3 regions of the Streptomyces sp. NPDC005791 genome follow, and region 2 is predicted to be linked to each of the others. Evidence: predicted binding sites of a transcription regulator. Region 2 holds the regulator's gene; each other region holds the start of a gene.
What was found. The regulator HrcA, encoded in region 2, represses chaperone genes, less so after heat shock. The targets are predictions, from matches to a motif close to TTNGCACTCNGNNNNNCNGAGTGCNAA.
Positions count from the first base shown of each region.

Region 1: groES (co-chaperone GroES) is a predicted target of HrcA. The motif match lies at 7,194-7,220, and genes of this name have one in related genera.
Region 3: groL (chaperonin GroEL) is a predicted target of HrcA. The motif match lies at 2,522-2,548, and genes of this name have one in related genera.

Region 1 is NZ_JBIAIP010000001.1:488,073-498,503, reverse strand. Features, by position in the region: gene ACFYSH_RS02545 (sigma-70 family RNA polymerase sigma factor) at 1-569, opposite strand, end outside; gene ACFYSH_RS02540 (response regulator transcription factor) at 927-1,538, opposite strand; gene ACFYSH_RS02535 (WhiB family transcriptional regulator) at 1,962-2,291, shown strand; gene ACFYSH_RS02530 (LysR family transcriptional regulator) at 2,413-3,303, opposite strand; gene ACFYSH_RS02525 (MOSC domain-containing protein) at 3,386-4,066, shown strand; gene ACFYSH_RS02520 (SDR family oxidoreductase) at 4,144-4,917, shown strand; gene groL (chaperonin GroEL) at 5,006-6,631, opposite strand; gene groES (co-chaperone GroES) at 6,730-7,038, opposite strand; gene ACFYSH_RS02505 (polysaccharide deacetylase family protein) at 7,340-8,299, opposite strand; gene ACFYSH_RS02500 (methyltransferase domain-containing protein) at 8,390-9,604, shown strand; gene ACFYSH_RS02495 (hypothetical protein) at 9,605-10,255, opposite strand; gene ACFYSH_RS02490 (DUF1876 domain-containing protein) at 10,309-10,431, opposite strand, start outside.
Region 2 is NZ_JBIAIP010000011.1:201,524-211,954, reverse strand. Features, by position in the region: gene ACFYSH_RS22600 (MFS transporter) at 1-386, shown strand, start outside; gene ACFYSH_RS22595 (adenosine deaminase) at 371-1,363, opposite strand; gene ACFYSH_RS22590 (ribonuclease Z) at 1,374-2,282, opposite strand; gene ACFYSH_RS22585 (histidine triad nucleotide-binding protein) at 2,287-2,646, opposite strand; gene ACFYSH_RS22580 (16S rRNA (uracil(1498)-N(3))-methyltransferase) at 2,792-3,538, opposite strand; gene ACFYSH_RS22575 (nitronate monooxygenase) at 3,535-4,608, opposite strand; gene dnaJ (molecular chaperone DnaJ) at 4,730-5,869, opposite strand; gene hrcA (heat-inducible transcriptional repressor HrcA) at 5,870-6,886, opposite strand; gene ACFYSH_RS22560 (MBL fold metallo-hydrolase) at 7,051-7,773, shown strand; gene ACFYSH_RS22555 (DUF3097 domain-containing protein) at 7,799-8,617, shown strand; gene ACFYSH_RS22550 (hypothetical protein) at 8,736-10,431, shown strand, end outside.
Region 3 is NZ_JBIAIP010000001.1:132,869-143,299, reverse strand. Features, by position in the region: gene ACFYSH_RS00770 (NADase-type glycan-binding domain-containing protein) at 1-609, shown strand, start outside; gene groL (chaperonin GroEL) at 736-2,358, opposite strand; gene ACFYSH_RS00760 (cold-shock protein) at 2,723-2,929, opposite strand; gene ACFYSH_RS00755 (MoaD/ThiS family protein) at 3,360-3,635, opposite strand; gene thrC (threonine synthase) at 3,665-4,963, opposite strand; SAM riboswitch class I at 4,982-5,109, opposite strand; gene ACFYSH_RS00745 (glucosyl-3-phosphoglycerate synthase) at 5,263-6,213, shown strand; gene ACFYSH_RS00740 (trehalose-6-phosphate synthase) at 6,283-7,659, shown strand; gene otsB (trehalose-phosphatase) at 7,720-8,577, opposite strand; gene ACFYSH_RS00730 (hypothetical protein) at 8,651-10,222, opposite strand; gene ACFYSH_RS00725 (DUF3263 domain-containing protein) at 10,355-10,431, opposite strand, start outside.

The sequences.
Region 1 (10,431 bases), on a different contig from region 2:
CCCGCGAGGGCGCGCAGTCTGCTCAGCGCACGGTGCTGAGCGACCCGGACGGCGCCCGGGGACATCCCGAGCATCTGCCCGGTCTCCTCAGCGGTCAGCCCGACCGCGACCCGGAGGACCAGCAGCTCGCGCTGGTTCTCCGGCAGATTGGCGAGAAGCTTCTTGGCCCAGGCCGCGTCGCTGCTGAGCAGCGCACGCTCCTCGGGGCCGAGGGAATCGTCGGGGCGCTCCGGCATCTCGTCGGAGGGCACCGCCGTCGATCCGGGGTGCCGCATCGCGGCGCGCTGGAGGTCGGCGACCTTGTGGCCCGCGATGGCGAACACGAAGGCTTCGAAGGGCCTGCCGGTGTCCTTGTAGCGCGGCAGCGCCATCAGCACCGCGACGCACACCTCCTGCGCGAGGTCCTCCACGAAGTGACGGGCATCACCGGGCAGCCGGTTCAGCCGGGACCTGCAGTACCGCAGGGCGAGGGGGTGGACGTGGGCCAGCAGGTCATGCGTGGCCTGCGCGTCACCGTCGACCGCACGGTGCACCAGAGCACCGATCACCGTCGTCCCGTCCTCACGCATCGGACCATGGTGCCTTGAGGCCGTCCGGTCCGAGGCACCGCGTCCCGGGTTGTGCACCGAAGCGTTATCAGCGGATGCGTCGGAACGGTCGGCGGACGCGCCGGAGGCACGGATGTGTGCACCGGCTCGCGCGTCGCCGGTGTTGTGAGCGGGTGCGCCGGATGTCATGTCCTGCGCCCTCCCCTTCCGCTCGACCGAATGTTCCGCGAGGAACTCCACAACCCCAAGGATGCGGCATCGGCCGGAAAGCGTCACATGGTCCTGGTGAGGAGGGCCCGGCCGCAGGTCCGCCGCCACCCGCCGCCCCGTCCGCCGGCGTGCGGACGGGAACGCACGGTCATCGGCCGCGCAGCGGCGTCATCGGACCAGGCCCCAGCGGAATCCCAGCGCGACGGCGTGCGCACGGTCCGAGGCCCCGAGCTTCTTGAACAGACGCCGCGCATGGGTCTTCACCGTGTCCTCGGAGAGGAACAGCTCTCGCCCGATCTCCGCGTTCGACCGCCCGTGACTCATGCCCTCGAGCACCTGGATCTCCCGCGCGGTGAGCGTGGGCGCCGCACCCATCTCGGCGGACCGCAGCCGGCGCGGGGCGAGTCGCCAGGTCGGATCGGCGAGGGCCTGGGTCACGGTCGCGCGCAATTCGGCACGCGAGGCGTCCTTGTGCAGGTAGCCGCGGGCACCGGCGGCGACCGCGAGCGCGACTCCGTCCAGGTCCTCGGCGACGGTCAGCATGATGATCCGGGCCCCGGGGTCCGCCGAGAGCAGCCGCCGGACCGTCTCCACACCCCCCAGACCGGGCATGCGTACGTCCATCAGAATCAAATCCGAACGGTCGGCCCCCCAGCGGCGGAGCACTTCCTCACCGTTGGCCGCAGTCGTCACACGCTCGACGCCGGGCACGGTCGCAACCGCGCGGCGGAGCGCTTCTCGGGCGAGCGGGGAGTCGTCGCAGACGAGGACGGATGTCATGACCGTCCTCCGCAGCTGATGCGCGTCACCTTGAGCCTCCAGGCTGATACAAGTCGTCACCTGTGCGGTTGACCCCCTCGGACATCTGCCCGAGCGCGTTCTCCGTCAACCGCCTCCCCCTCAACAACGACGGTCACTCGAAAGAGTTACGGGCCAAAGCATCCGGTTCGGCACTCTAAGTGAGGGAGTGTTCACGCAGGAGAGCGACACGGGGTCCTTCACCCGTCAACCGAATTTCCGCTCGACAACCTGCCCCATTTAGCGGGTTTTCTTCCCTTTTGCTGGCGTATGAGGCTAGATTCGCAATCAGTCATATTTACATCTACTAACACCGTAGATGTACGGTCGGAACTCCGGTCACCGATGAGCACCGCCGGTCGAGGACGCCGTCAACGAACCAGCAAGGTTTCGAGGGGACACGCAATGGCAGATTTCTCCCGCCTTCCCGGACCCAACGCGGACCTGTGGGACTGGCAGCTGCTGGCCGCCTGCCGCGGGGTCGACAGTTCACTGTTCTTCCATCCCGAGGGGGAGCGCGGAGCGGCCCGGAGTGCCCGTGAGACCTCGGCGAAAGAGGTCTGCATGCGCTGCCCGGTACGCGCCGAGTGTGCGGCGCACGCGCTCGCCGTCCGGGAGCCCTACGGCGTGTGGGGCGGCCTGACCGAGGACGAGCGCGAGGAACTCATGGGCCGCGCCCGCAACCGTCTGATCTCCGCCCACTCGGGGCCGGCCGCGGAGCCCGGCCAGACCTGAGACTCCGCACGGCCCCTCACATGCAGAAACGTTTCCTCACGACCGGCGACTCCGCGCGGGACGCGGCAAGGACGCGGCCGGGCAGGCCGCGCCACGCGGGCCGGTTCCCGGGCCACGCGGATCAGCGCGCGGCCGCCAGGGACAGCTGGTCCAGGGTCGCCGCCACCGCCGGCACCCGGGCGAGGTCGGGCAGGGTGAGGGCGACGATCTGCCGCTCCACGGCCGGCTCCACCGTCACGGTGCGCGCCCCCTTCGGACGTACGGACTCCAAGGCCAGCTCAGGGAGGACGGCCACGCCGAGGCCCGCCCCCACGAGACCGATCACCGCCGGGTAGTCGTCCGTGGCGAAGTCGATACGAGGCGTGAAGCCGGACTCCTCGCACACCTCCACCAGCTGACGCCTGCAGCGCGGACAGCCCGCGATCCACGGCTCTTCGGCCAGCTCCCCGATGCCCACGGCGTCCGTCCCCGCCAGCCGGTGCCCCTCCGGGACCAGGCCGATGAGCCGGTCCGTGAGCAACGGACGCACCACCAGGTCGTCCCACTCGCCGGTGACGTCGCCGTAGCGGAAGGCGAGGGCGATGTCGCAGTCACCGTCGCGCAGCATCTCCACCGACCGCGGCGGCTCGGCCTCGACGAGGGAGACCTGGGTGCCGGGGTGCGCGGCACGCAGGGCGGCGAGGGCACCGGGCACCAGGGTGGAGCTCCCGCTCGGGAACGAAACGAGCCGGACACGGCCGGCCCGCAGTCCGGCGATCGCGGCGACCTCCTCCTCGGCGGCGGTCAGCCCCGCGAGGATGCCGGACGCATGGCGCACCAGTGCCTCTCCCGCCTGGGTGAGGCGCATCTCGCGCCCCGTGCGTATGAGCAGCGGCGTACCCGCGGAGCCCTCCAGCGCCTTCATCTGCTGACTGACGGCCGGCTGGGTGCAGCCCAGCTCCCGCGCGGCGGCGGAGAACGACCCGGTGGTGGCCACGGCGCGCAGGACTCGGAGATGACGGGCTTCGATCACCCTTCGACCATAAGCGACTCTTGCATCGTCAGTCGAATATTCATGAGCGACTTTGAGGATCCCGCGGCTAGCCTGTCGTGTCATGAAGGTGCTCACTGTGAACCTCGGCCGTCCGACGCCCTCCGCGCACTCCGACGCGGCCGACCGCCTCACCGGAATCGGCAAGCAGCCGGCCGACGGCCCCGTGCGCGTGACCGACCCCGGCCCCAAGGGCAGCGGCGGCAGCGGTCTCTCCGGTGACGCGGTGTGCGACCTGCGCCATCACGGCGGCTCGGACCAGGCGGTGTACGCCTACGCCCGCGAGGAGCTCGACGCCTGGGAGAAGCGGCTCGGCCGCCCTCTGCCCAACGGCGCCTTCGGCGAGAACCTGACGACCCTGGGTGTCACCGTGAGCCACGCGCGGATCGGGGAGCGCTGGCGGATCGGCGACGAGCTGGTCCTGGAAGTGACGTCGGGCCGCATTCCGTGCCGTACGTTCGCGGGCCACCTGGGCGAGCGGGGCTGGGTGAAGCGGTTCACCCGCGAGGGGGCCACCGGCGCGTATCTCCGGGTGATCGAACCGGGGGCGATCCGTTCCGGCGACCCGGTCGAGGTGGTACACGTGCCCGACCACGACATCACCGCGGCCCTGGAGTTCCGGGCGACGACGACGGAGCGGGAGCTGCTGCCCCGCCTGCTCGACGCCGGTGACGCGCTGCACACGGAGACCCTGCGCGCAGCCCGGGCGTACGTGGCGAAGCAGGGCTCTTCGGCCGTTTCCTGACCGGGCGGAGAGCGACGGACCGGTCAGGGAGGAAGGCGGGTCGGCCGCCGTCCGCACGGGGCACTAACGTGCCGCATATGACGACTGCACTGATTACGGGCGCGACGGCGGGGATCGGGGCCGCCTTCGCGCGGCGGCTCGCGGGTGACGGGCACAATCTGGTGCTGGTGGCCCGGGACACGGAGCGGCTGCGGGCCCAGGCCACGCAACTCCATGACGGACATGGCATAGAGGCCGAGGTGCTGACGGCCGACCTGTCCACGGACGCCGGGATCGAGGCGGTCGCCGCACGGCTGACGGACCGTGTCAGTCCTGTCGACCTGCTGGTCAACAACGCCGGTTTCGGCAACAAGGGGCGCTACCTGGATGTCCCGATGGCCGATGAGCTGACCATGCTGAAGGTCCATTGCGAGGCGGTGCTGCGGCTGACCTCGGCCGCGGCGGGCTCGATGCGGGAACGCGGTCGCGGAGGGGTGGTCAATGTGGCCTCCGTCGCGGCCTTCCTGCCGCGGGGGACGTACGGGGCGTCGAAGGCCTGGGTCGTCCAGTTCACCCAGGGCGCGGCGAAGGACCTCGCGGGATCGGGGGTGCGGCTGATGGCGCTGTGCCCGGGCTTCGTACGGACCGAGTTCCACGAGCGGGCCGGGATGGGGACGGGCAACATCCCGGACTGGATGTGGCTCGACGCGGACAAGCTGGTGGCCGCGGCCCTGGCGGACCTGGCCCGGGGCAGGTCGGTGTCCATCCCGGACCCGCGCTACAAGGCCCTGATGGGCCTGGTGAAGCTGACGCCCCGCAGCCTGCTCGGCGGAGTCACCTCCCGCGCGGGCCGGACGTACGGCCCGCGGTAGACGCCCGGAAGCGGAGCCCGGCTGAAGACACCGAGGCCCGGTGCCCCCGCGACGGGGGTACCGGGCCTCGATGGCGTACGGAGCCGTACTAGTGGCTGTGGCCGTGGCCGCCGTGACCGGCGTCGGCCTCTTCCTCGGCCGGCTTCTCGACGACCAGGGTCTCGGTCGTGAGGAGCAGCGACGCGATGGAAGCGGCGTTCTCCAGGGCGGAGCGGGTGACCTTGACCGGGTCGATGACGCCGGCCTTCACCAGGTCGCCGTACTCGCCGGTCGCGGCGTTGAAGCCCTGACCCTTCTCGAGCTCGGAGACCTTCGAGGTGATGACGTAGCCCTCGAGGCCCGCGTTCTCCGCGATCCAGCGGAGCGGCTCGACGGCGGCGCGGCGCACGACCGCGACACCCGTGGCCTCGTCGCCGGTCTTGCCGAGGTTGCCCTCGAGGACCTTGACGGCGTGGACGATGGCGGAGCCACCACCGGAGACGATGCCCTCCTCGACCGCGGCGCGGGTCGCGGAGATGGCGTCCTCCAGACGGTGCTTCTTCTCCTTGAGCTCCACCTCGGTGGCGGCACCGACACGGATCACGCACACGCCGCCGGCCAGCTTCGCGAGGCGCTCCTGGAGCTTCTCACGGTCCCAGTCGGAGTCCGTGGACTCGATCTCGGCCTTGATCTGGTTGACCCGGCCCTTGACGTCGGCGGAGTCGCCGCCGCCGTCGACGATGGTCGTGTCGTCCTTGGAGACGGTGACGCGGCGGGCGGTGCCCAGCACGTCGAGACCGGCCTGGTCGAGCTTGAGGCCGACCTCCTCGGCGATGACGGTCGCACCGGTGAGGGTGGCGATGTCGCCGAGCATGGCCTTACGGCGGTCGCCGAAGCCCGGGGCCTTCACCGCGACGGCGTTGAACGTGCCACGGATCTTGTTGACGACGAGGGTGGAGAGCGCCTCGCCCTCGACGTCCTCGGCGATGATCAGGAGGGGCTTGGAGGCACCGGCCTGGATGACCTTCTCCAGCAGCGGGAGCAGCTCCTGGATGGAGCCGATCTTGCCCTGGTGGATCAGGATGTACGGGTCGTCGAGGACGGCCTCCATACGCTCCTGGTCGGTCACCATGTACGGGGACAGGTAGCCCTTGTCGAAGGCCATGCCCTCGGTGAACTCGAGGTCCAGACCGAAGGTGTTGGACTCCTCGACGGTGATGACACCGTCCTTGCCGACCTTGTCCATCGCGTCCGCGATGAGCTCGCCGACCTGCGGGTCCTGCGCGGAGAGCGCGGCCACGGCGGCGATGTCGGCCTTGTCGTCGATCGGGCGCGCGGTCGCGAGGAGCTCCTCGGACACGGCCTTCACGGCGGCGTCGATGCCCTTCTTCAGGGCGGCCGGGGACGCGCCCGCGGCTACGTTGCGCAGACCTTCGCGGACGAGGGCCTGGGCGAGCACGGTGGCGGTGGTGGTGCCGTCACCCGCCACGTCGTTGGTCTTGGTCGCCACCTCCTTCACCAGCTGGGCACCGAGGTTCTCGTACGGGTCGTCGAGCTCGACCTCGCGCGCGATGGTGACACCGTCGTTGGTGATGGTGGGAGCGCCGAACTTCTTGTCGATGACGACGTTGCGGCCCTTCGGACCGATCGTCACCTTCACCGTGTCGGCAAGCTTGTTGACGCCGCGCTCAAGGGCGCGACGGGCGTCCTCGTCGAACTTCAGAATCTTCGCCATGGGCTGAGCTGTCCTCTCAAACGAACTGCGCCCCTCGCCACCCGGCTAGTTATTTCGCAGGGGGCCAGGGGCGCAGAACAGAAGCAAACGTGGGTGAATTACTTCTCGACGATCGCGAGAACGTCGCGCGCCGAGAGGACGAGGTACTCCTCGCCGTTGTACTTCACCTCGGTGCCGCCGTACTTGCTGTACAGAACGACATCGCCGGTCTTGACGTCGAGCGGAAGGCGCTCGCCGTTCTCGAAGCGGCCCGGGCCCACGGCCAGGACGACGCCCTCCTGGGGCTTCTCCTTGGCGGTGTCCGGAATGACCAGGCCGGAAGCCGTGGTCTGCTCGGCGTCGAGCGGCTGGACCACAATGCGGTCCTCGAGCGGCTTGATCGCAACCTTGGAGCTGGTGGTCGACACGATCCGGTCTCCCCCTTCGGAGATCTCACGGGGTTTAACAGTCTGTGGGATGGCGACCGGACCGATCCGTCGTCGCGGGTGCCGGACCTGCCCTGTCGCGCAGTTGTGCTGGCACTCTCCCTGGGGGAGTGCCAGCACTGAGACTATGGCCGCGATTAGCACTCGGTCAAGCGGAGTGCCAATTCACCACCCTCGCGTGGCGTCGCGGAGCCTGCGCACGCCCGGACAACGAGGGAGACCGCCGCGGTGTTCCGGGCGACGGAGGGCACGCGCGCGCCGGCCCCGCCGTCGCCCGGATCGCTCAGACGTAGTCCTCCAGCCTGGCCACGGCGTAGCCCTTGTCCGTGACCGTCTTCATCACGCGGCGGATCATGTCGGCCATGGATCCCCCCCAGTCCCCCCGCCCCCGGAAGTGGGTGAGGATGATGTCACCGGGGTGCAGGTCCTGGTCCCACTCCCGCCACTCCATGTGGTCGGGGAACGCCTCGGCGGCCCACAGGGGCACCGCCGTGATGCCGCAGGACTTGGCGACGCGCAGGGTGTCACCGTTGTAGTTGCCGTACGGCGGCCTGAAGAGGGTGGGCCGCTTCCCGAAGTGCTTCTCGATCCTGTCCTGCTCGCCACAGATCTCCCGCCGCTGCTCGGCGGCCGAAAGCCCCGGGAGATAGCGGTGGTTGAGCGTGTGGTTGTGGAGGGTGACGCCCCTGGCCTGCATGTCCTTGAAGTAGCCGTAGTCGTCGCTCACCACGTAGTCGCTGAGGAACGCGCTGTACGGGATCTTCAGCTCCGTCATCATCCGCAGCAGTTCGGGATCCTTCTCCGCCCCGTCGTCCATCGTCAGGAAGACGATGCGTTCCTCGGTGGGCACGGTGGTGAAGACCGGCGGCAACGACTCCCCGCCGTCCACCTCGAACCCCTCGCGGGTCGTGATGCGGGGCCTCACGGAGGGTGGCGCGGGAGCGGTGAGCGGGACCTTCTCCAGGCCCCACTTCCTCGCCGCGGCGACACGGGCCGCCTGCTCCCGCTTCAGCCGCTCGGCCGCTGCCGCGGCGGCGGCGGGGCCCGCCGGAGGAGCGGCGGCTCCCGGGTGGCCGACCGCTCCCGGCTGCCCGGCGGCCGGCCCCTGCCGCACGGCGGCATCGTCGTCCGTCACGTCGGCACACCCGGACGCGGCGGCTCCGGCCAGCAGGACCACCAGAATCGCGCAGACCGTTCCGTGATGCTTCGCGGAGGATTTTTCCTTTTGTCGTACTAGCTGCATGGCGTCGCATCCTGCCATCGGGGCACCGGCCGCCTCCCGCGACACCTCCGGCGGGCCCACCAGGTCCCCCGGCTGGCTCACAATGGACACGTGAACGCCCTCCCCCCCGCCGATCAGGCCGACCCGCTCACCGCCTTCGCCGCCCTGCGCACCCCGGAGGGCGCGGCCCTCCTGGACGAGTTGCGCGACCACGACCCCGCCAGGGAGCTGGCGACCGCGACCCGGCTACGCCGCATGCACCCCGCCGCCCTCGTGTCGGCGGCGCTCGGCCAGGCGCGACTGCGACAGCGCGCGGTCCCGAAGTTCGGGGCGGCGGACGCGTACCGCATGTTCTTCACCCCCGACGGCGTGGAACAGGCGACCCGCACCTCCGTCGCCGGCTACCGCGCCGGGCGGTTCGCGGAGCTCGGGGTGCGCAGCGTGGCCGACCTGTGCTGCGGCATCGGCGGCGACGCCATCGCCCTGGCCCGGGCGGGCATCTCGGTCCTGGCCGTGGACCGTGATGCGCTCACCGCCCGGGTCGCCCGCGCCAACGCCGAGGCGCTCGGCCTCCAGGACCTCGTCGAGGTGCGGTGTGCCGACGTCACGGAGATCGACACGGCGCCGTACGACGCGGTCTTCGTCGACCCGGCACGACGCGGCGGACGGGGCAGGATCTTCGACCCCGAGGCCTACTCACCGCCGCTCTCCTGGGCGACCGAGGCCGCCCTGAAGGCCCCCCGGGCCGCCCTGAAGATCGCACCCGGCGTCCCCCACGAGGCGATCGATCCGCGGGCCGAGGCCGAGTGGATCTCGGACGGCGGCGATGTGAAGGAAGCCGTGCTCTGGTTCGGCGAAGGATTCACCCCCGGCGCCTTCCGGGCCACGCTGCTCCCGTCCCGCACCACCCTCGTCTCCGACGGCCCGCTCCCCGCCCCGCCGGTCGGTCCCGTCGGCCGGTATCTCCACGAGCCGGACGGCGCCGTGATCCGCGCGCATCTGGTGGCCCGCGTCGTGGAGCGCTGCGAGGGCAGGCTGGTCGACGAGACGATCGCGTACGTCACGAGCGACGCGCCGTACGCGTCGGACGCCACGGCGTCGTACGAGATCACCGATGAGCTGCCGTTCAACATGAAGAAGCTGAAGGCACTGCTGAGGGAGCGTCAGGTCGGTGTGCTGACCGTCAAGAAGCGCGGATCGGCGGTCGAACCGGAGGAGCTGCGGCGGAAGATGAAGCTGCGGGGACCGCACGCCGCCACCGTCTTCCTGACCCGGGTGGCCGGGGCCCCGACGATGCTGATCGGGCAGCCGGTGCAGCGGACCTGATCAGCCCTCCACCGTGATCAGCGGGTCCGCCGGCGCCCCGACGAGCACCCGCAGCACCCAGCGCCGGTGGGCGAACGCCTTGACGAGGCCGGTCAGCCCGGTCACCCAGGCGAGGAAGCCGAGCCCCATCAGCCAGGCCACCATGCCGTACGTCTCCTGGCCCGCCCGGGCGGTCGCCGGGACGGCCACGCAGCCGAACAGGCCCACCGCGCAGAGCGTGAACGACGTCAGCAGCCAGGCCAGGCTCGCCCGCGGTCGGCGCAGGGGCACGTCCCCCGACGGGTCGCGGTCCAGTCCGCCCCACTCCACGAGGAGGCGGTGGACCCGCAGGTCCCTGGCGACGCCGACGACCATGAGGACGGCCGCCGGGATCAGCACGGCGGCGCCGACGGCGAGGCAGATGACACCCGGGACGACGCCGAGCGCGTCGTAGGCGTCCTCGAACATCAGGAACGCCGATCCCACCAGGGACCAGCCGAGCGCGGCCAGCCCGCCCCACACCCACAGCACTCCGAGCCTCGCGGGGCCGATGAACATCCGCACCAGCTCACCGAGGATCAGCGCCCGGTCCCTCAACAGGGCGTCGCGGTCGGGCCACGTACGTATCTCCACGGGCGGAGGCGGCGGCGGGAGCGGTGAACGACCGGTCATGACCCAGACATTACCGAGTGCGCCGCCCTCCGGCGGTCGTACGGTCCGTGGGATCAGGTCAGCGGGTACGACGTCCGGCCGGACGCCTCGTCGATCTCGTCGTGCGCCTTGGTGAGCAGCTTCATCGCCAGCTCGTTGAGGGCCCGGGCGCCGGCGATCTCCTCGCCGACCCTCGG
Region 2 (10,431 bases):
GGGCGGTCCTGGCCGGTTCGGCGTCCTCCGTCGGGACCGCCTGCGGCCCCCTGCTCGGCAGTGTGCTCTCCGAGCAGGCGGGCTACGCGGTGATGGGGCTGATCCTGGGAGCGGCGACGCTCCTGGTCGCGGCCCCTGTGACCGCCGTGGCACTGCACACCGGCGGGCGGCCGCTGGTGCCCGGTTCCGTCCGGCGCAGGGGCGGCGCCCCGGCCGCGCTCCTCGCCGCCACGACCAACAGCCTGTCCGGCGCGGTGCCCAAGCTGGGCGCGCCCGAACAGGAGGTCACGGAGATCAGGGTGCCCGCGCTGCGGCGCAGGCGGCTGGTGCGCAGCGCGCTCCGGACGGCGGGGCCGGACGCGGGTTCCGGTCAGTCGAACACGTAGGTCTCGACCTCGGAGAGGTAGCGCGCCCTGCGCTCCTCGTCATGGTCGAGGAAGGCCGCCTCGAAGGAGTTACGGGCCAGGGTGCGCAGCTGCTCGCGGTCCAGGCCGAGCGCCTCGTGCACGGCCTGGAAGGTGTCTCCGACGTATCCGCCGAAGTAGGCGGGGTCGTCGGAGTTCACCGTGCAGAGCAGTCCGGCGTCCATCATGGACCGCAGCGGGTGCTGCTCCAGGACGTCGACGGCGCGCAGCCGTACGTTGGAGAGCGGGCAGAGCGTCAGCGGGATCCGCTCGGAGACCAGCCGGTCCACCAGCTCCGGGTCCTCCATGCAGCGCAGGCCGTGGTCGATCCGTTCGACGCCGAGGACGTCCAGGGCCTCCCGGATGTATTCCGGCGGGCCCTCCTCGCCGGCGTGGGCGACCTTGCGCAGACCGAGGGCCGTCGCCGCCGCGTACACCTCGCGGAACTTCGCGGGCGGGTGGCCGACCTCCGCGGAGTCGAGCCCGACGGCGCTGACGCGGTGCAGGTACGGCTTCGCGGCTTCCAGGGTCTCCAGCGCCGACTCGGCGGACTTGTCACGCAGGAAGCACATGATCAGCTGCGTGGAGATGCCGTGCGTCTCCACGCTGCGGTCCAGCGCCCTGCCCAGCCCCTCGATCACGGTGCCGATCGGGACGCCACGGTCGGTGTGGGCCTGCGGGTCGAAGAAGATCTCCGCGTGCCGGACGCCCTGGGCGGCGGCGCGGGCGAGGTAGGCGTCGGCCAGCTCGGCGAAGTCCTCCTCGGTGCGCAGCACCGCCATGAGGGCGTAGTAGAGGTCGAGGAAGCTCTGCAGGTCGTCGAAGAGGTAGGCGGTGCGCAGCTCTGCGGTGTCCGCGTAGGGCAGGTCCACGCCGTTGCGCGCGGCGAGTGCGAAGGCCAGCTCGGGTTCGAGGGTCCCTTCGATGTGGAGGTGGAGTTCGGCTTTGGGGAGGTGCACGGGGTTCTCGTTACGTGTGGCGGGTGGGGACCGGGACCCTGATCAGGTCCTGGGCGATGGTCAGTTCGCCGTCGAAGCCGGCTGCCCTGGCCTGGCGCTCGAAGGCGTCGGGGTCGGTGTAGCGCTGGGAGAAGTGCGTCAGCACGAGGTGCCGTACGCCCGACTCCTTCGCCACCCGGGCCGCCTGTCCGGCGGTGAGGTGGCCGTGGTCGGCGGCGAGCCGGCCGTCCTCGTCGAGGAACGTCGACTCGATGACCAGCATGTCGCATCCCTCGGCGAGGGCGAACGCGCCGTCGCAGAGCCTGGTGTCCATGACGAAGGCGAAGCGCTGTCCACGGCGGGTCTCGGAGACCTCGTGCAGCGGGACGCCGCGCAGGCCCCCCTCCCGTTGGATCCGCCCGACGTCGGGCCCGCCGATGCCGTGCTCGGCGAGCTTCGAGGGCAGCATGCGCAGCCGGTCGGGCTCGGTGAGCCGGTAACCGTAGGACTCGACGGGATGCGAGAGCCGGTGGCTGTCGAGGGTGTACGCGTCGGTGGCGGCGAGGGCGCCGTCGGCGGCGACCGGGGCCTCGGTCAGCTGGACCGACTCGCGGTAGGCGGTCGCGTACCGCAGCCGGTCGAAGAAGCGCTGTCCGCTCGCCGGGAAGTGGGCGGTGACGGGGTGCGGGACCTGGTCGAGGTTGATCCGCTGGATCACTCCGGCCAGGCCGAGGGAGTGGTCGCCGTGGAAGTGCGTGACACAGATCCGGTTGATGTCGTGGGCGGCGACCCCCGCCCGCAGCATCTGGCGCTGGGTTCCCTCGCCCGGGTCGAAGAGGATGCCCTCACCGTCCCAGCGCAGCAGATAGCCGTTGTGGTTGCGGTGGCGGGTCGGCACCTGGCTGGCGGTGCCGAGGACCACGAGTTCTCGTACGGACACGACGTCAGCCGGGAGGCCACTGCATCCCGCGGCCGCCCAGGACGTGGGCGTGCGCGTGGAAGACGGTCTGGCCGGCGCCGGCGCCGGTGTTGAGGACGATGCGGTAGCCGCTCTCGGTGATCTTCTCGTCGGCGGCGACCAGGCCGGCCTCGCGCAGCACCGCGGCGGCGGTCTGCGGTTCGGCTGCGGCGAGGGAGGCGGCGTCCGGGTAGTGCGCCTTGGGGATGACCAGGACGTGGGTCGGGGCCTGGGGGTTTATGTCACGGAAGGCGACGGTCGTGTCGCTCTCGCGGACGATCGTCGCCGGGATGTCGCCCGTGACGATCTTGCAGAACAGGCAGTCGGTCTGCGGTTCTCCCGCCATGGCCCGGGCCTCCTCGGTCGTTCGGTGAGCGTGATCGGTACACCGGCATGCTATCCGGCGAGGCCACGGTCTATCGTCCGGTTCGGACCGGATCGGATCGGTGGGCCCGCACGGTCCGGACCGGAGGCCCTGGGCGTGTGGCTCCTCAGCTCCAGCGGCCGGTGCGTCCCATCAGCAGGGCCGCCGCGGCCGTCCCGGCGGTCGAGGTGCGCAGCACACTGGGGCCGAGCCGGTAGGCGGGCGCTCCCGCCTCGGCGAAGGCGGCCAGCTCCTGGGGGGACACCCCGCCCTCCGGGCCCACGACCAGCACGATCGTGCCCCGGTCCGGGAGTTCGGCGGTGGCGAGCGGCTCGCTGCCGCTGTCCCGGTCCTCGTGCAGGACGCCCGCGAAGTCCGCCCCGGCCAGGAGGGCGGCGACCTGCCTGGTCGTCATGGCCTCAGCCACGTCGGGGAACCGGACCCGGCGCGACTGTTTCCCCGCCTCACGCGCGGTGCTGCGCCACTTGGCCAGGGACTTGAGGCCGCGGTCCCCTTTCCACTGCGTGATGCAGCGCGCGGCCTGCCAGGGCACGATCGCGTCGACGCCCGTCTCGGTCATCGTCTCCACGGCGAGCTCACCGCGGTCGCCCTTGGGCAGCGCCTGGACGACGGTGATCGAGGGAGTGGGCGCGGGCTCCTCGTGGACCGGCTCCAGTGCGCCGACGACGAGCCGGTCCTTACCCTCGGCCGCCCGCACGACGCCTTCCGCCCAGCGGCCGCGCCCGTCGGTCAGGACGACGTCCTCCCCCGGGTTCAGGCGCTTCACGGAGACGGCGTGCCGCCCCTCGGGGCCGTCCAGGACGTACTCCGGCCCACCGGGCAGCTGCTCGACGACGAAGACCGGTGCCGTCACTGGGCACTCCTCACACTCACTGCCGCACGCGCGGCTTCCGTTTCGGCGGCGAGCAGGCCCACGAGCTCCCCGGCGGGCAGCTCGCGTGCCAGCCGGTGCCCCTGGCCCGCCCACAGGGCCATGCCCTGGGCGTCCTCGGCCTTGGCGGCGGCCCTGCGCAGCCCGCTGGTCAGCTGGTGCACCTGCGGGTAAGCGGCGGGGGCGTACGGGCCGTGCTCCCGCACGAACCGGTTGACCAGCCCTCGCGCCGGGCGTCCGGAGAACGCCCGGGTCAGGGTCGTGGTCACGAACAGCGGGTTGGTCAGCGCCTGCTTGTGCAGCGGGTGCGCTCCGGACTCGGGGCAGGCCAGAAATGCCGTGCCGAGCTGTGCCGCGTCGGCCCCGGCGGCGAGGACGGCGGTGATCTGGGAGCCGCGCATCAGCCCGCCGGCCGCGATCACCGGAATGCGCACCGATGCGCGGACCTCGGTGATCAGGGCGAGCAGGCCGGTGCCGTCGAGACCGGCCTGCGGGTCGTCGCGGTGCGTGGACTGGTGGCCGCCGGCCTCGGTGCCCTGGACGCAGAGGGCGTCGGCGCCCGCCCACTGGGCGTTCCGCGCCTCCTGGGCCGAGGTCACCGTGACGACGGTGTACGTCCCGGCGGCGGCGAACGCCGCGAGGACTTCGCGGGTGGGGCACCCGAAGGTGAAGGAGACCACGGGTACGGGGTCCTCCAGCAGGATCGCGACCTTGGCCTCGTAGCCGTCGTCGCCACAGGAGTCCGGGTCGCCGAGCGGGGTCTCGTACCAGGCGGCCTCGCCGGCGAGCTGGTGGCGGTAGACCTCGACGGCAGAGGGGTCGGCGACCAGCGGCTGCGGCATGAAGAGGTTGACGCCGAAGGGCCGGCCGGTCATCCTCCGCAGCTGCTTGACCTCGTTGTACATCCCGTCCGCGGTCTTGTAGCCGGCCGCGAGGAACCCGATCCCCCCGGCTTCGGCGACGGCCGCGGCCAGCTCCGGGCGGGAAACGCCACCCGCCATCGGGGCCTGCACGATCGGGTACCGGCAGAGATCGGTCAGCGCCAAGGACATGACCGCATCGTGCCACGTCCGGCGGATCGTGCCGAATCAGCCCTTCCGCTCGGCGGTCCGGCCGCCGCACGCACCGCACCGCCCGCCGGTACAGGACCGGCGGGCGGTGCGGTGACAAGGCTCAGCGGCCGTTGAAGGCGTCCTTCAGACGGGAGAACAATCCCTGTTGTCCGGGCTGGAACTGCCCGGTGGGCCGCTCCTCGCCACGCAGCTGGGCCAGCTCCCGCAGGAGGCGCTCCTGCTCGGGGTCCATCTTCGTCGGGGTCATGACCTCGACGTGCACGATCAGGTCACCGCGCCCGCCGCCGCGCAGGTGCGTGATGCCGCGCCCGTGCAGCGGGACCGACTGCCCGGACTGCGTTCCCGGCCTGATGTCGATCTCCTCGAGGCCGTCGAGCGTCTCGAGCGGCACCTGGGTACCGAGCGCCGCGGCCGTCATGGGGATGGTGACCGTGCAGTGCAGATCGTCACCGCGCCGCTGGAACACGGCGTGGGAGAGTTCGTGGATCTCGACGTACAGGTCACCGGCGGGGCCGCCGCCGGGGCCGACCTCGCCCTCGCCCGCGAGCTGGATCCGGGTGCCGTTGTCGACACCGGCGGGGATCTTCACGGTCAGGGTGCGCCGCGAGCGGATGCGGCCGTCACCGGCGCACTCGGGACACGGCGTCGGGACGACCGTGCCGAAGCCCTGGCACTGCGGGCAGGGCCGCGAGGTCATGACCTGGCCGAGGAAGGACCTGGTGACCTGGGAGACCTCCCCACGGCCGCGGCACATGTCACAGGTCTGCGCGGAGGTGCCGGGTGCGGCACCCTCGCCACTGCAGGTCGTACAGACGACCGCCGTGTCGACCTGGATGTCCTTGGTCGTGCCGAAGGCCGCCTCGTTGAGGTCGATCTCCAGCCGGATCATCGCGTCCTGGCCGCGCCGGGTCCGCGAACGGGGCCCGCGCTGCGCGGCGTTACCGAAGAACGCGTCCATGATGTCGCTGAAGTTGCCGAAGCCGCCGGCTCCGAACCCTCCCGCGCCACCGCCGCCGCCCGAGGCGGACAGCGGGTCGCCACCGAGGTCGTAGACCTGCTTCTTCTGCGGGTCCGACAACACCTCGTAAGCGGCGTTGATCTCCTTGAACCGCTCCTGGGTCTTCGGATCCGGGTTGACATCCGGGTGCAGCTCGCGTGCGAGCCGACGGAATGCCTTCTTGATCTCGTCCTGAGATGCGTCGCGGCGCACGCCGAGTACGGCGTAGTAGTCCGTGGCCACTTACGAATCCGCCAGGATCTGTCCGACGTAACGTGCCACTGCGCGTACCGCTCCCATCGTTCCGGGGTAGTCCATGCGGGTCGGTCCGACCACGCCGAGTTTGGCGACTGCCTCGTCGCCCGAACCGTAGCCGACCGCGACGACGGACGTGGAGTTGAGGCCCTCGTGGGCGTTCTCGTGCCCGATCCGTACGGTCATGCCTGAGTCCGTCGCCTCACCGAGCAGCTTCAGCAGCACGACCTGCTCCTCCAATGCCTCCAGCACCGGCCGGATCATCACAGGGAAGTCGTGCCCGAAGCGGGTGAGGTTGGAGGTGCCGCCGATGATCAGCCGCTCCTCCGTCTCTTCGACCAGAGTCTCGAGAAGAACGGAGAGCACCGTCGATACGGTTCCCCGGTCCTCGCTCTCGAAGGACTCCGGCAGTTCCTGCACCAGCCGGGGGACGTCCGCGAAGCGTCGTCCCACGACCCGGCTGTTGAGCCGGGCCCGCAGATCGGCCAGTGACGTGTCACCGAACGGTGCAGGACAGTCGATCATACGCTGTTCGACCCGGCCCGTGTCCGTGATCAGTACGAGCATCAGCCGGGCCGGAGCCAGCGACAGCAGCTCCACGTGCCGGACCGTCGACCGGGTCAGCGAGGGGTACTGCACGACGGCGACCTGCCTGGTCAGCTGCGCGAGCAGCCGGACCGTGCGGCCGACGACGTCGTCGAGGTCGACCGCGCCGTCGAGGAAATTCTGAATGGCCCGGCGCTCCGGCGACGAGAGGGGCTTGACGCCCGCGAGCTTGTCGACGAAGAGACGGTAGCCCTTGTCCGTCGGAATACGTCCCGCACTCGTGTGCGGCTGGGCGATGAAGCCCTCGTCCTCCAGCACCGCCATGTCGTTGCGGACAGTCGCCGGGGAGACCCCGAGGCTGTGCCGCTCCGTGAGCGCCTTGGAACCGACGGGCTCCTCGGTGCCGACGTAGTCCTGGACGATGGCGCGCAGCACTTCGAGTCTGCGTTCGCTGAGCACCGCGCACACCTCCAGCTGTCGTTCTTCGGTGTCTGCCTGGCACTCTGTGCGTTCGAGTGCCAGCAATCCCCTGGTCAGTGTACGGGGGCGGGGTGGGCCCGGGGCAAGGGCGACCGGCCACGTCCTCACGGGACCGCGCAGGTCGTTGCCGATAGCGTCGCCGTATGGACGTCTCTTGGGAAGAGTTCGGCTGGGAGCGGCTGGGCAACGGTACGGGACGGCGGCGCCTTCCCGTCTGGGATGCGACCGCCGCGCTGGTGGCGGGGGCGGACGGCGTGCTGCTCTATGACACCGGTTCGACGCTCCGGGAGGGCGTCGAGCTGCGGACCCAGGCGGAGGTGATGCTGGGCCGCAGGGTGACGCATATCGCACTGAGCCATCCGCATTTCGACCACGTACTGGGCACCGCCGCCTTCTCCGGGGCGGAGGTCTACGGGGCGGTCGGCACGGCGGACCTGCTCCGGCAGGGCGCCGAGGAGCTGCGCGCGGACGCGCTGCGGCACGGGATGAGTGAGGCGGACGCCACAGCGGCCACGGACGCCCTGGTCGCCCCGCGGCACCAGGTCAGCGGTGAGTGGACGCTCGATCTCGGCGGCGGGCTCCAGGTGCTGCTGGCCAATGTGGGCCCCGGTCACAGCGGCCACGACCTCGCGGTGCTGGTGCCGGGCTCCCCCGTCGTGGTGCTCTGCGGCGATCTGGTCGAGGAGTCCGGCGAACCGCAGGCGGGCCGCGACGCGGTCGGCTCGCACTGGCCGGCCGCGCTGGACCGGCTGCTCGAACTGGGCGGCGAGGACGCGCTGTACGTACCGGGCCACGGCGCGGTGGTGGACGCGGCGTTCGTACGGGCCCAGCGCGATCAACTGGCCGCCCGCTTCGGCGTGTCGTGAAAGGACGGCCGATTATCGTCGTGCCATGCGCAGCTACCAGCCCGATCTGACTCCGCCGTGGAAGAAGTCCACCCCCGCCCCCGAGGTCCCCGCCGAGCCCGATCTGGTCGTCGAGGAGGCCGTCACCGGCTTCTGCGGGGCGGTGATCCGGTGCGAGAAGACGGCCCAGGGGCCGACGGTGACGCTGGAGGACCGCTTCGGCCGACACCGGGTCTTCCCCATGGAGCCGCGCGGCTTCCTGCTGGAGGGCGAGGTGGTCACCCTCGTGCGCCCGTCGGCGGGCGGCCCCGCCCGCCCCTCCCGTACGGCCTCCGGTTCGGTTGCGGTACCCGGGGCGCGGGCACGGGTGGCGCGGGCGGGCCGGATCTACGTGGAGGGACGGCACGACGCCGAGCTCGTCGAGCGGGTGTGGGGCGACGACCTGCGCATCGAGGGTGTGGTGGTGGAGTACCTGGAGGGTGTCGACGACCTGCCGGCGATCGTGCGGGAGTTCGCACCCGGTCCGGACGCCCGGCTCGGTGTCCTGGTCGACCATCTGGTGCCCGGGTCCAAGGAGTCCCGGATCGCCGCCCAGGTCACCGACGCGCACGTGCTGGTGGTGGGGCATCCGTACATCGACGTCTGGGAGGCCGTGAAGCCCTCGTCCGTGGGCATCGCGGGGTGGCCGGTGGTGCCGCGCGGCCAGGACTGGAAGACGGGTGTGTGCCGTGCGCTGGGCTGGCCGGAGAACACCGGTGCGGCCTGGCAGCACATTCTCTCCAGGGTCGGCTCGTACAAGGATCTCGAGCCTCAACTGCTGGGCCGAGTGGAAGAACTGATCGACTTCGTCACCCTTCCTTCCTGAAGTCCCGCGGCCGTTGACGAGGATCCGGTACCGATCCCCCCGAACACCTGCGCAGCACACGCCCCATCCGTTATTGAGGGGGTGACGGCACGGCCGGCGCAGGGGAGGGGACGGGCGGATGACGCGTGAAGTGTGGCGGGACAGTGCGGACAACGAGGCGGCGTCCGCTGTCTTCCACCTCATGCAGGAGCTGATCGACCAGTACCGGGTCAACCGTCCCGTGATGCCATTGGTCGTGGCTCAGGCGGAGGACGCCGCCGCCGGTCCGGAGATCGACCTCAGGGTCGAGCGCATCGTCCACCAGGTACACCGGGCGAACCAACTGCGCCGGGTCCCGGTGAAGCTGCTCGACGGTTACGGCGCCACCCCGTACGAAGCGGCGCTCTCCATGGTCCGCACCCTCACCGAGCGGGCCTGGGAGACCCGGGGGACCTCGCAGTACAAGCCCTTCACGTTTCCCCGCTCCCGGCTGCTGGCCGCCATCGAGCAGGCCACGGCCACGGTCGTGACCCAGCCGGAACGGGGGTCCCCCCGTGAACGCGACGAACGGATCCTGGAACAGCTGGGCAGCCTGCGCTGGCGGGCAAGCCGGCCGGGGGGCAACAACTGGTGGGATTCGCTACGCGCCTCGATCCGTCCGGAGACCTTCGTCGGGGCCGTCTTCATCGCCGTGCTCAGCGTGCTGCTGGGCGAGATCGGCTGGGTGGTGACCGCCCTGGTCGCCGCCGCGGCCCTGCTCGGCCTCGCGGTCGTACGACTGGTGACCACGGCGGCGCCGCCGCTGCTGTGGCTGCGCCGGGCCAGCAGGTGGCTCGCGACCACGTCCTCCCTGGCCGCGTCGAGCACCGCGTATCCGTCCGACGGCTGGTCGTGGTTCTCCCCCAGCGGCTCGTGGCGGGTGATCCGGGCTCGGGCGGCCGCCGTCGCGGAGCGGGTGGCCGACGCGGGGGCGGGCGACGAACACGCGCGCCAGTTCCATCTGGAGCTGCGGGTCCAGGCGCTGCTGGAGGACCTGCTGCACAACTACCGGCCGCACGCCCTGGACTGGCGGCGCGGCAAGCGCACGGTCCCGCCGGTGGTCTTCCTGCCGACGGCCACCCAGGACAACGGCGGCATCCTGCTGATCAATGCCGTCAACAATGTGCGCTCGCGGCGCAGCGAGGTGGATCCGCTGCTGCTCCTGGCCTCCCTCCCGGCCGACCGGATCATGCGGCACACCCCGCCGCTGCCTCCGGAACCGCCCGTGAACGCCGGCGCCAGGTCGGGAGCGCGCGCCCGCTACGAGAGGTGGGTCGACGACCTGAGCGTCGGCCAGGCCCCGGCGGCGGCCGTGACGCTGGCGTGGGTGCTGCGCCTGCCGCTCTCGACCGGTCAGCTGACCCACGAGCACGCCCACGCCCAGCTCGTCACCCATCGCGTCCGCCGGACCTGGGCCTGGTGGGTGATGTCGCGGACGACCGTCGCCCTCGCACTGGTCGGTGCGCTGCTGGGGACCTTCCTGTGGAGCGAGCACCTGAAGGAGAAGTACTGCTACGGCCCGCTCGTCGGCGTCAGCACCGACGCGGTCAGACTGACCGGCCCCGGAGGCGTCAGGGAATGCGTCGGGGTGGCGACGGTCCCCGGAGTGCGCTTCGCCGAGGGCAACACACTCCAGCTGAACGGGGTGGGCACAGGCGTCACCTTCGAGCGGATCGAGCAGGCGATCAGGGAACAGAACGCCACCATCGGTCCGGGCGAACCGCATGTCACCGTCGTCTACGCGGGTCCGCTCACCGGGACCGACACCGATCGGGAGGACACCCGCAAGGGCCTGG
Region 3 (10,431 bases), on a different contig from region 2:
CGGAACGAGAACCCGTGGGCCGGCGACCGGCCCCGCCTCCGCCGTGCCTTCGACCGCATCGGCACCTGGATCACCGTCGCCGTCGTCGTCACCCTGGCCGTCCTCGGCGTGACGTATCTCCCCGACGGCATCCAGGCCGCCCGGGACCACTTCGCCAAGCGCGCCATGGTCTCCCCCACCGCGTACAAGGCGTCCCGCTCCTGGACCGGCCACAAGCCGGAGCTCGCCTTCGACAAGCTGAACAACACCTGGTGGGGCCCCGGGGTGGTGCAGTCCGGCGCGGGGGAGTGGATCGAGGTCGACTTCAACCAGCCCACCCGCCTGCTGGACGTGATCATCACTCCCGGCGTGTCCACCCGCCCGGACCAGCTCGGGACGTCGGCCCTTCCGCACCACCTCGTGGCGACGATCACGACGAAGGACAGCAAGATCACGACCCGCCGGCTCACCCTGGATCAGGGCACGGGCGGCCAGCGGCGCTCCTTCCGCGTCGGCGACGCCGTCAAGGTGCGCTTCACCGTCGAGTCGGCCCACGGCGCGTCCTTGGACAAGCAGGTGGCCATCGCCGAGATCGAGTTCTTCGGCCCGTCGAGCGGGGACCGCACCTGAACCGGCCGCACGGCAACCGGTAGCACAGACGCGTACGACGCCGGCCCCCGGGACGAATCCCGGGGGCCGGCGTCGTACTGGTACTACGGGTGCAGCGGGTGCTGCGTGGAGCTGCTGATCCGAGGATCAGAAGTCCATGTCACCGCCCGGCATGCCGCCCGGAGCGGCCGCGGAGGCCTTCTCCGGCTTGTCGGCGATGACGGCCTCGGTGGTGAGGAAGAGCGCGGCGATGGACGCGGCGTTCTGCAGGGCGGAGCGCGTGACCTTCGCCGGGTCGATGATGCCCTCGGCGATCATGTCGACGTACTCGCCGGTCGCGGCGTTGAGGCCGTGACCGATCGGCAGGTTGCGCACCTTCTCGACGATGACGCCACCCTCGAGACCACCGTTGACGGCGATCTGCTTGAGCGGGGCCTCCAGCGCGAGCTTCACGGCGTTGGCGCCCGTGGCCTCGTCACCGGTCAGGTCGAGCTTCTCGAAGACGGCCGAGGCCTGGAGCAGAGCCACGCCACCACCGGCGACGATGCCCTCCTCGACGGCGGCCTTGGCGTTGCGCACCGCGTCCTCGATGCGGTGCTTGCGCTCCTTGAGCTCCACCTCGGTGGCGGCGCCGGCCTTGATGACGGCCACGCCGCCGGCCAGCTTCGCGAGGCGCTCCTGGAGCTTCTCGCGGTCGTAGTCCGAGTCGGAGTTCTCGATCTCGGCACGGATCTGCTTGACGCGACCCTGCACCTGGTCGCTGTCGCCGCCACCGTCGACGATGGTCGTCTCGTCCTTGGTGATGACGACCTTGCGGGCGGTGCCGAGCAGGTCGAGGCCGGCGTTCTCGAGCTTGAGACCGACCTCCTCGGAGATGACGGTGCCACCGGTGAGGATGGCGATGTCGCCGAGCATGGCCTTGCGGCGGTCACCGAAGCCCGGAGCCTTGACGGCGACGGACTTGAAGGTGCCACGGATCTTGTTGACGACCAGCGTCGACAGGGCCTCGCCCTCGACGTCCTCCGCGATGATCAGCAGCGGCTTGCCCGACTGCATGACCTTCTCGAGCAGCGGAAGGAGGTCCTTCACGTTGCTGATCTTGGAGTTGACGATCAGGATGTACGGGTCGTCGAACGACGACTCCATGCGCTCCATGTCGGTGGCGAAGTACGCCGAGATGTAGCCCTTGTCGAAGCGCATACCCTCGGTGAGCTCGAGCTCCAGACCGAAGGTCTGGGACTCCTCGACGGTGATGACGCCTTCCTTGCCGACCTTGTCCATAGCCTCGGCGATCTTGGCGCCGATCTCGGTGTCAGCAGCGGAGATGGAGGCGGTCGAAGCGATCTGCTCCTTGGTCTCCACGTCCTTCGCCTGCTCCAGCAGAGCGGCGGAGACGGCCTCGACGGCCTTCTCGATGCCACGCTTCAGAGCCATCGGGTTGGCACCCGCGGCGACGTTGCGCAGACCCTCGCGGACGAGAGCCTGAGCGAGAACGGTGGCGGTGGTCGTGCCGTCGCCGGCGACGTCGTCCGTCTTCTTGGCGACCTCCTTGACCAGCTCCGCACCGATCTTCTCGTACGGGTCCTCGAGCTCGATCTCCTTGGCGATGGAAACACCATCGTTGGTGATCGTGGGCGCGCCCCACTTCTTCTCGAGGACGACGTTACGGCCCTTGGGGCCGAGGGTGACCTTGACGGCGTCGGCGAGCTGGTTCATCCCGCGCTCGAGACCGCGCCGTGCCTCCTCGTCGAACGCGATGATCTTGGCCATGTGAAGTGGTCCTCCCGGACAGGGGTGGATTTCTCCGGACCGGGAGGCGCCCGCGACGGACGGCCAACGTGCTCAGTGGTTCCTTGCCCCACTGGGCCTGCGGGCCTCACCGGCCCGGTCCAAGTTTCTGTCACTCTCACCTGGAGAGTGCTAACGCCAATGATTAGCACTCGACCCCTTGGAGTGCAAGCGCCTTCGGCGAGGCTCGCTGTGGGAGCGGCGGTCGGGGGACGGGCGGGCGCAGGCGTTCTCGTGCGATGTGGACGCCCCGGAGGGGCGCACGGACGCACGTGAGGCCCGTACCCCTGATGGGTGGTACGGGCCTCACGTGCGTGAGTAGTGTCGTTGGCCGACCGCGCCGAGCTCAGCCGACGGCGAGCTTGACCATGTCCGCCTGCGGCCCCTTCTGGCCCTGCGAGATCTCGAATTCAACTCGCTGACCCTCTTCGAGGGTGCGGTACCCGTCCATCTGGATCGCGCTGTAGTGGACGAAAACATCCGCACCACCGTCGACCGCGATGAAGCCGTACCCCTTCTCCGCGTTGAACCACTTGACGGTGCCCTGAGCCATGCCTAACTCCCCTATTACTGGCCCTTGCACGAGCCCGCACTTCGCGGGCCCGGGTCAGAACTCACCCTCCGACAGGAGAGGGTGGCGTACGCCGGAACGCGTCGACCGCGGCCGAATGTATCTGCCCAACTGCCCTCTGCAACAGGTCAATCGGACGAGAAATCCGGGCACGCGCGAGCGCACGCATGAGGGCAAGTCATAGGATTCCGGGGCAAGTCGGGCCGGACAAAGGCCACTTACGCCACAAGGAGTGCACTCACTTTGGCTACTTCTTGTCGCGGCCGGGCGCGTTCTCATACGCGGGCGGCGCGGGCAGCGGCGGGGACTTCCCCAACTGTACCCCGCTCAACCATACAGAATGGCCCCCTCCGCTTCTCTCGCGGAGGGGGCCGTTCTGTTCACTCTGAGCGGCCGGCGGCCCGGCCGCTCCTCAGCCTCCGGCGACGGCCGGGATGATCGAGACGCCCGCGCCGTCCGGGGTCGCCGCGTCCAGGCCGCCCTCGAAGCGCACGTCGTCGTCGTTGACGTACACGTTGACGAAACGGCGCAGCTTGCCCTGGTCGTCCAGGACGCGGGCGCCGATGCCCGGGTGGTTCTGCTCCAGGGACGCGAGGACCTCGGAGAGGGTCGCACCCTCGGCCGGGACCTCGGCCTGACCGCCCGTGTAGGTGCGGAGGATGGTGGGGATACGGACCTTGACGCTCATGTGGGTGCCTTCCTCGGTCTCTCGGGTGGTCAGTTGGCGGCTGCGAGGCCCGCGTCGCGGAACGCGTCCAGGCTCGGCCGGATCGTCGCGGACAGACCGGTCGTCGGGGCCACCGCGTCGAGCGTCTTCAGCCCGTCGCCGGTGTTCAGGACGACGGTGGTCAGTGTCGGGTCGAGCAGTCCCGCGTCGATCAGCTTCTTCGTCACACCGACCGTCACCCCGCCCGCCGTCTCGGCGAAGATGCCCTCGGTGCGGGCCAGCAGCTTGATCGCATCGACGACCTGCTCGTCGTCGACGTCCTCGACGGCTCCGCCGGTGCGCCGGGCGATGTCCAGGACGTAGGGGCCGTCGGCCGGGTTGCCGATCGCCAGGGACTTGGCGATGGTGTTCGGCTTCTGCGGGCGCACGACGTCGTGGCCGGCCTTGAAGGCGGTGGAGACCGGGGAGCAGCCCTCGGCCTGTGCGCCGAAGATCTTGTACGGCTTGTCCTCGACGAGGCCGAGCTTGATCAGCTCCTGCAGACCCTTGTCGATCTTCGTGAGCTGTGAGCCGGACGCGATCGGGATCACGAGCTGGTCGGGCAGCTGCCAGCCGAGCTGCTCGCAGATCTCGTAGGCCAGGGTCTTGGAGCCCTCGCCGTAGTACGGCCGCAGGTTGACGTTGACGAAGCCCCAGCCCTCGCCGAGCGGGTCGCCGATGAGCTCCGAGCAGAAGCGGTTGACGTCGTCGTAATTGCCCTCGATGCCGACCAGTTCGCCGCCGTACACCGCGGCCATGACGACCTTGCCCTGCTCCAGGTCGTGCGGGATGAACACACAGGAGCGGAAGCCGGCGCGGGCCGCGGCGGCGCCCACCGCGCCGGCGAGGTTGCCGGTGGAGGAGCAGGAGAGGGTGGTGAATCCGAAGGCGCGTGCGGCCTCGACGGCGATGGCGACGACACGGTCCTTGAAGGAGTGCGTCGGGTTGCCGGAGTCGTCCTTGACGTACAGACCGCCGGTCACGCCCAGCTCGCGGGCGAGGTTGTCGGCCTTGACCAGCTTCGTGAAGCCGGGGTTGATGTTGGGCTTGTCCGCGACATCGGAGGGGACGGGCAGCAGCGGCGCATAGCGCCAGATGTTGTTCGGACCCTCGGCGATGCGCTTCTTCAGCTCTTCGGGGGAGCCGCTCGGCAGGTCGTACGCCACTTCGAGCGGCCCGAAACAGGACGCGCAGGCGAAAATGGGGCCGAGGTCGAAACGCTCGCCGCATTCGCGGCAGGAAAGTGCTGCGGCGGGACCGAGGTCCACGGCGGAAGAATTGGTGTTCGCTGCAACTGTCTGCACGGCCATGATGGCGGAGGCCCTTTCTCCTCATCTTCCTTGCGACGTATTTCGCCGCAAGACGGAATTGGCACCTTCCCCACCGTGACCTCGCGGTCGGCAGGAGGGTTGCCGGGACTTCAACGGGCCGTTCCCTCAGTCCCTCTGGATGAGCGCTATGGCACCGGACCATGGGTCCGGGCGTTTTTTCGCGGACCGACCCCGAGATGCGAGGGTCGTCCGCGTTGTTCAAGACTGTAACCGAAGCACTGGACGGTTGAGATAGTCGTCCGAACCGCGAGATGGATCACATACAGGGAGTATCGACCGTGCTGGAAGAGGTGGAATGCTGGCTGACCAGGCGTTCCTGGTCCGCCGCCGACCGCCCGCTCGACCGGCTCACGGCCGCGCGGGCGAAGGATCCGCACCGCTCGCGCGTGAGCGTCGTGCTGCCCGCTCTGAACGAGGAGGCGACGGTCGGCACGATCGTCGCGGAGATCCGGCGCGAGCTGATGGAGAAGGTCCAGCTCGTCGACGAGCTGGTGGTGATCGATTCCGGATCCACCGACGCCACCGCCGAGGAGGCGCGGCGGGCCGGCGCCCGGGTCGTGCACCGGGACGCGATCCTGCCGCGGATACCCGCCCTGCCCGGCAAGGGCGAGGTCCTGTGGCGATCACTCCTGGTGACCAGCGGGGAGATCGTCTGCTTCGTCGACGCGGACCTCAGGGACTTCTCCGCAGAGGTCGTCTCCGGGATCGTCGGCCCGTTGCTGACCGACCCCTCGGTGCACCTCGTCAAGGCCATGTACGACCGCCCGCTGGGCGAAGTCGCAGGCCAGGGCGGCCGGGTGACCGAGCTGGTGGCGCGCCCCCTGCTGAATCTGCACTGGCCCCGCCTGGCAGGTTTCGTCCAGCCGCTGGGCGGCGAATACGCGGTGCGGCGCTCCCTGCTGGAGCGGCTCCCCTTCCCGGTCGGTTACGGAGTGGAGCTGGGACTCCTCGTCGACGCGCTGCACACGGTCGGCCTGGACGCGCTGGCGCAGGTCGACGTCGGGGTACGCAAACACCGCCACCAGGACGGTCAGGCCCTCGGCCGGATGGCCGCCGCGATCTACCGCACGGCGCAGCTGAGGCTGTCCCGGGGACCGCTCGTACGGCCCGAGATCATCCAGTTCGAGCGGGGCCCCGACGGTTTCCTCCCGCACACCCATGCGGTGGACACGGAGGAAAGGCCGCCCATGGGGGACATACCCGAGTACGCGTCGCGGAGTGCGGCGTAACGGTTCTTCGGGCCGCCTCCACGGTCACCTCACGTTTGGAGGCTTCCGTTACGGGCTAGGTTCGGGTACATGGTCTCCGAGCACTCCGCCCAGGTCCTCGTCGCGTCCAACCGCGGCCCCGTGTCGTACGCGCTGCGGGAGGACGGCACGCTCGACTCGAAGCGGGGCGGGGGCGGACTCGTCTCCGGCCTCAGCGCCGTCGACGACAAGCTGTGGGTGTGCGCCGCCCTGAGCGACGGTGACCGCGAGGCGGTCCGGCGCGGGGTGTCCGAGCCCGGCGTCCGGATGCTCGACATCGACGCCGGGGTCCACGCCGACGCGTACAACGGCATCGCCAACTCGGTGCTCTGGTTCGTCCACCACATGATCTACCAGACGCCGCTGGAGCCCGTCTTCGACGCGGAGTTCCGCCGGCAGTGGGCGTCCTACGAGGCGTACAACCGGGCCTTCGCCCAGGCGCTGGCCGAGGAGGCGGGCGAGGGCGCCGCCGTCCTGGTGCAGGACTACCACCTCTCACTGGTCCCCGGCATACTGCGCGAGCTGCGCCCCGACCTGCGGATCGGGCACTTCTCGCACACCCCCTGGGCGCCCGTCGACTACTTCCGGCTGCTGCCCGACGACATCGGCGAGCAGCTGCTCAAGGGCATCCTGGGTGCCGACCGCGCCGCCTTCCTGACCCGCCGCTGGGCGGACGCCTTCATCGGCTGCTGCACGGAGATCCTCGGCGGCACCGGCCACACCCGCATCGGGGTGCACGGACTGGGCGCCGACGCGGACTTCCTGCGCCGCCGCTCCCGCGAGACGGACGTGGACGAGCGCATGGAGGTCCTGCGGGAGCAGGTGGGCGCGGACCGGCGCACGATCGTACGGGTGGACCGCACGGAGCTCTCCAAGAACATCGTCCGCGGGCTGCACGCCTACCGGGCGCTGCTGGAAGAGCGCCCCGAGTGGCGGGAACGCGTGGTGCACATCGCCTTCGCCTACCCCTCGCGGCAGGACCTCGCGGTCTACCGCGACTACACGGCGGAGGTCCAGCGGGTCGCCGACACGATCAACGCGGACTTCGGCACGGAGGGCTGGACCCCTGTCCTACTCCAGGTCGACGACGACTTCGCCCGCTCCCTGGCGGCGTACCGGCTGGCCGACGTGGCCCTGGTCAACCCGATCCGCGACGGCATGAACCTCGTCGCCAAGGAGGTCCCCGTCGTCTCGGACCACGGCTGCGCGCTCGTGCTGTCCCGGGAGGCCGGGGCGTACGAGGAGCTGGGCGAGGACGCGATCGTGGTCAACCCGTACGACGTGTCGGCCACGGCGACGGCGCTGCACGAGGCGCTCACGATGGACCGCGACGAGCGGGGCGCCCGCTCGAAGCGCCTGGCCACCGCCGCGACGGCGCTGCCCCCGCAGCAGTGGTTCCTGGACCAGCTGGACGCGCTGCGGGGTTAGGGCGTGTTTCGAAAGTAGCGCCGTCCGCCCGACAGGCAGGCGGGACTTTCGAAACACGCCCTAGGGCTGGGTGAGCCGCCGGGCCAGGTCCCCCAGCAGCTCCGCCACCGCCGAGGGGCCCGGCAGCAACAGGTCGGCGCGATCGGCGAGTTCGGGGACCTCGGTGCCGCTGCACACCAGCAGGCCCGCGACGCCCTGGGTGCGGAGCTTCTCCACCGCGGCGTACGCGGCGAGGTCGCCGAGGTCGTCACCGGCGTACAGCACCACCTCGGCGCCGGCCTCCTGCACGTACTCCTCCAGCGCCACGCCCTTGTCCATGCCCGGCGGGCGCAGCTCCAGGACCAGGCGGCCCGGTTCGACGATCAGGCCGTGGCGGACGGCGAGGGCGGCGAGCGGGGCGCGCAGGACCTCGAAGGCGGCCTGCGGGTCGGCCGCACGGCGGGTGTGCACGGCGACCGCGCGGCCGCCCTTCTCCTCGACCCAGATGCCGCTGTCCGTGCCGGTGCCCGCCTCCTCCAGCACTGCGGGGAGCTCCGCCCGGACGGCCTCCACGCCGGGGTCGGGAGCGGGGGCGTGCACGGTGGCGGTGACGGCGTCCCAGCGTTCGGCGCCGTAGTGCCCGAGGACGACGAGGTGGTCCAGGCCCGGCGCCCCGGCGAAACCGCCGTACCGCACGGCGGTGCCGGCCGGGCGGCCGGTGATCACGGCGACGGCGGCGACCTGGGGCGCGAGCGCGGAGAGGGCCGGGAGGACGGCGGGGTGGGCGCGGGACCGTTCCGGGTCCGGGACGATGTCGGCGAGCGTGCCGTCGAAGTCCAGCGCGACGACCGTACGGGCCGGACGGGCCAGGAGTGCGGCGAGGCCTTCGCGGCCGGCCTGGGTGGACGGGGTCGGGAGGGGATGTGCCGGGTTACCCATGGTCCGAGCGTATCGGTGACCGGGCGGACGGTGGGATCCGCGCCGCGCACGCGACGGACCTGTTCCGCGACGGTCACCCCGAGGCCAGCTGCTCCGCTATCTCCTGGATCCAACCGGAGGTCTTCGCCGGGTCGTCGAGGGTCTCAGCCCATGCTTCCGGATCCAGTTGGTGCTGGGCGGGGCCGGATTTGAGAGCGATGAGCAGGGCCCTGGCGGACTCCCGCATCTCGGCCGTGGTGGCGCCGCTCCCGGAGATGTCGGGGCCCGCGGCCAGGGCGTAGATCTCGCGTGCCATGGCCTGGCGTTCGCCCTTCGACACCTTCTTCCAGAACTTCAGGGCATGCTGCAACGACTCCTTGCGGGAGGCCTCCGCCGGGGTCTCGCCCTCCGGCGCCCAGCGCTCGGGGTGGCGGACCTCCTCGTAGCGCTTCGTGGCGGCGCGCAGTGCCTTGTACATGGTGACGCCGAGGACGAGGCCCGCCCCGGCCCCGGCCAGGCCCCATCCGACCGGGTTGCTCGCCAGCCCGGCCGTTCCCGCCGCGACCGCCGTCACGATGCCGGCCGCGGCCTTGGTGGACTCGCCCCCGCCGCTGAATGTCTCCTTGCCCATCTTGGTGAGTTGCTTCTTCTTCGCGTACCCCTGCACCGTGCTCAGCTTCTCCACGTCCTGCTCGGCGCGCTGGAGGCTCTCGGCGGCGTCACGGGCCTCCCCCATCGCCTCCCAGGCGGCGTCGACGGCCTCGGACACGCACTCCAGCCGTCCCTCGCCCTCGTGCTTCCAGTAGCCGTCCAGCGCGACGTACGCCTCGGCCGCGGCCCAGTTGGCCTGCTCCCGCGCCTCGTTCAGCCGGGCCAGTGACCCCGCGTGGACGAGGTGGGGATCTCCCAGCCCCTTGACCTGCTTGTACTTGCGGGCCGCCCCCCCGACGCGGAAGGCGGACCGCATGCCCTTGATCGCGCCGATGGAAGCGCTGGCGATACCGCTCGCCTCGGACGCCACCGCGGCGTCCGCCGCCTTCTGGATCTTGGTCACCTCCTTGGCGATGGCGGCGCTGTAGCTTCCCGAACCGGCGGCCCCGATGACCGCGTCGGTCCCCTTGGTCTTGGCCTTCTTCTTCGCCGTGTGGTGGCCGGCCCCGGTCTCGTGCTTCTTGGCGTCCTTCATGTTCTTGTACGCGTCCATGCCGCTGACCACCGCGCCGGCGGTCTCCGTGAGGAGGTTCCCCGACGCCGCGGAGGTCCCCGAGGCGGCGGCGGAGTGCTTGAGGCCCTCGTTGGCCGCGACGGTGGCCTGCTGGGTGAAGGCCGCGTTGGTGGGGGTCTGGACACCCTTGATGAACGTGTCGATGGGCTCGAGATTCTTCTTGAACCTGTCGAGGAGCCCGGCGATCCGGTCGCGATAGTTCTTCCTCGCTCCGGCGGACGCGCCGCCGTTCTCCGCCGTTCCCCCTCTCGCGGGGTCCCGGGCGCGCTGTACCGCCGCGGTCGCGGCCCGGTTGCCGGCGCGGGACTGCATCGCGAGGAGGGCGTGCTCCGTCGAGCGTGCGGACGTACCCCCGGCCCGGCTCCCTTCCCGACGCTGCCGGACCGACGCCAGGACGGCTGCGGACTGCTCTGTCGGGGGGCGGTGGACCGAGGTGCTCATGGACGTACCTCTCCTGTGACGGACCGGGCGACGGGAGAGTAGCCAGGCATGACGAACAGGAGGGGTGTGGCGGGGAAAATCCGCGGATCGGCTGCGAGGCGCGGACGAGGCCGTGTTTTTCGGCCCCGTTCCTCAGCGGCGCCCGCGCCTCGCCTCGCGGACCCGGCGCAGGCGGTTCACCGTGACCGGGTCCGCCTCCAGGGCGCGGC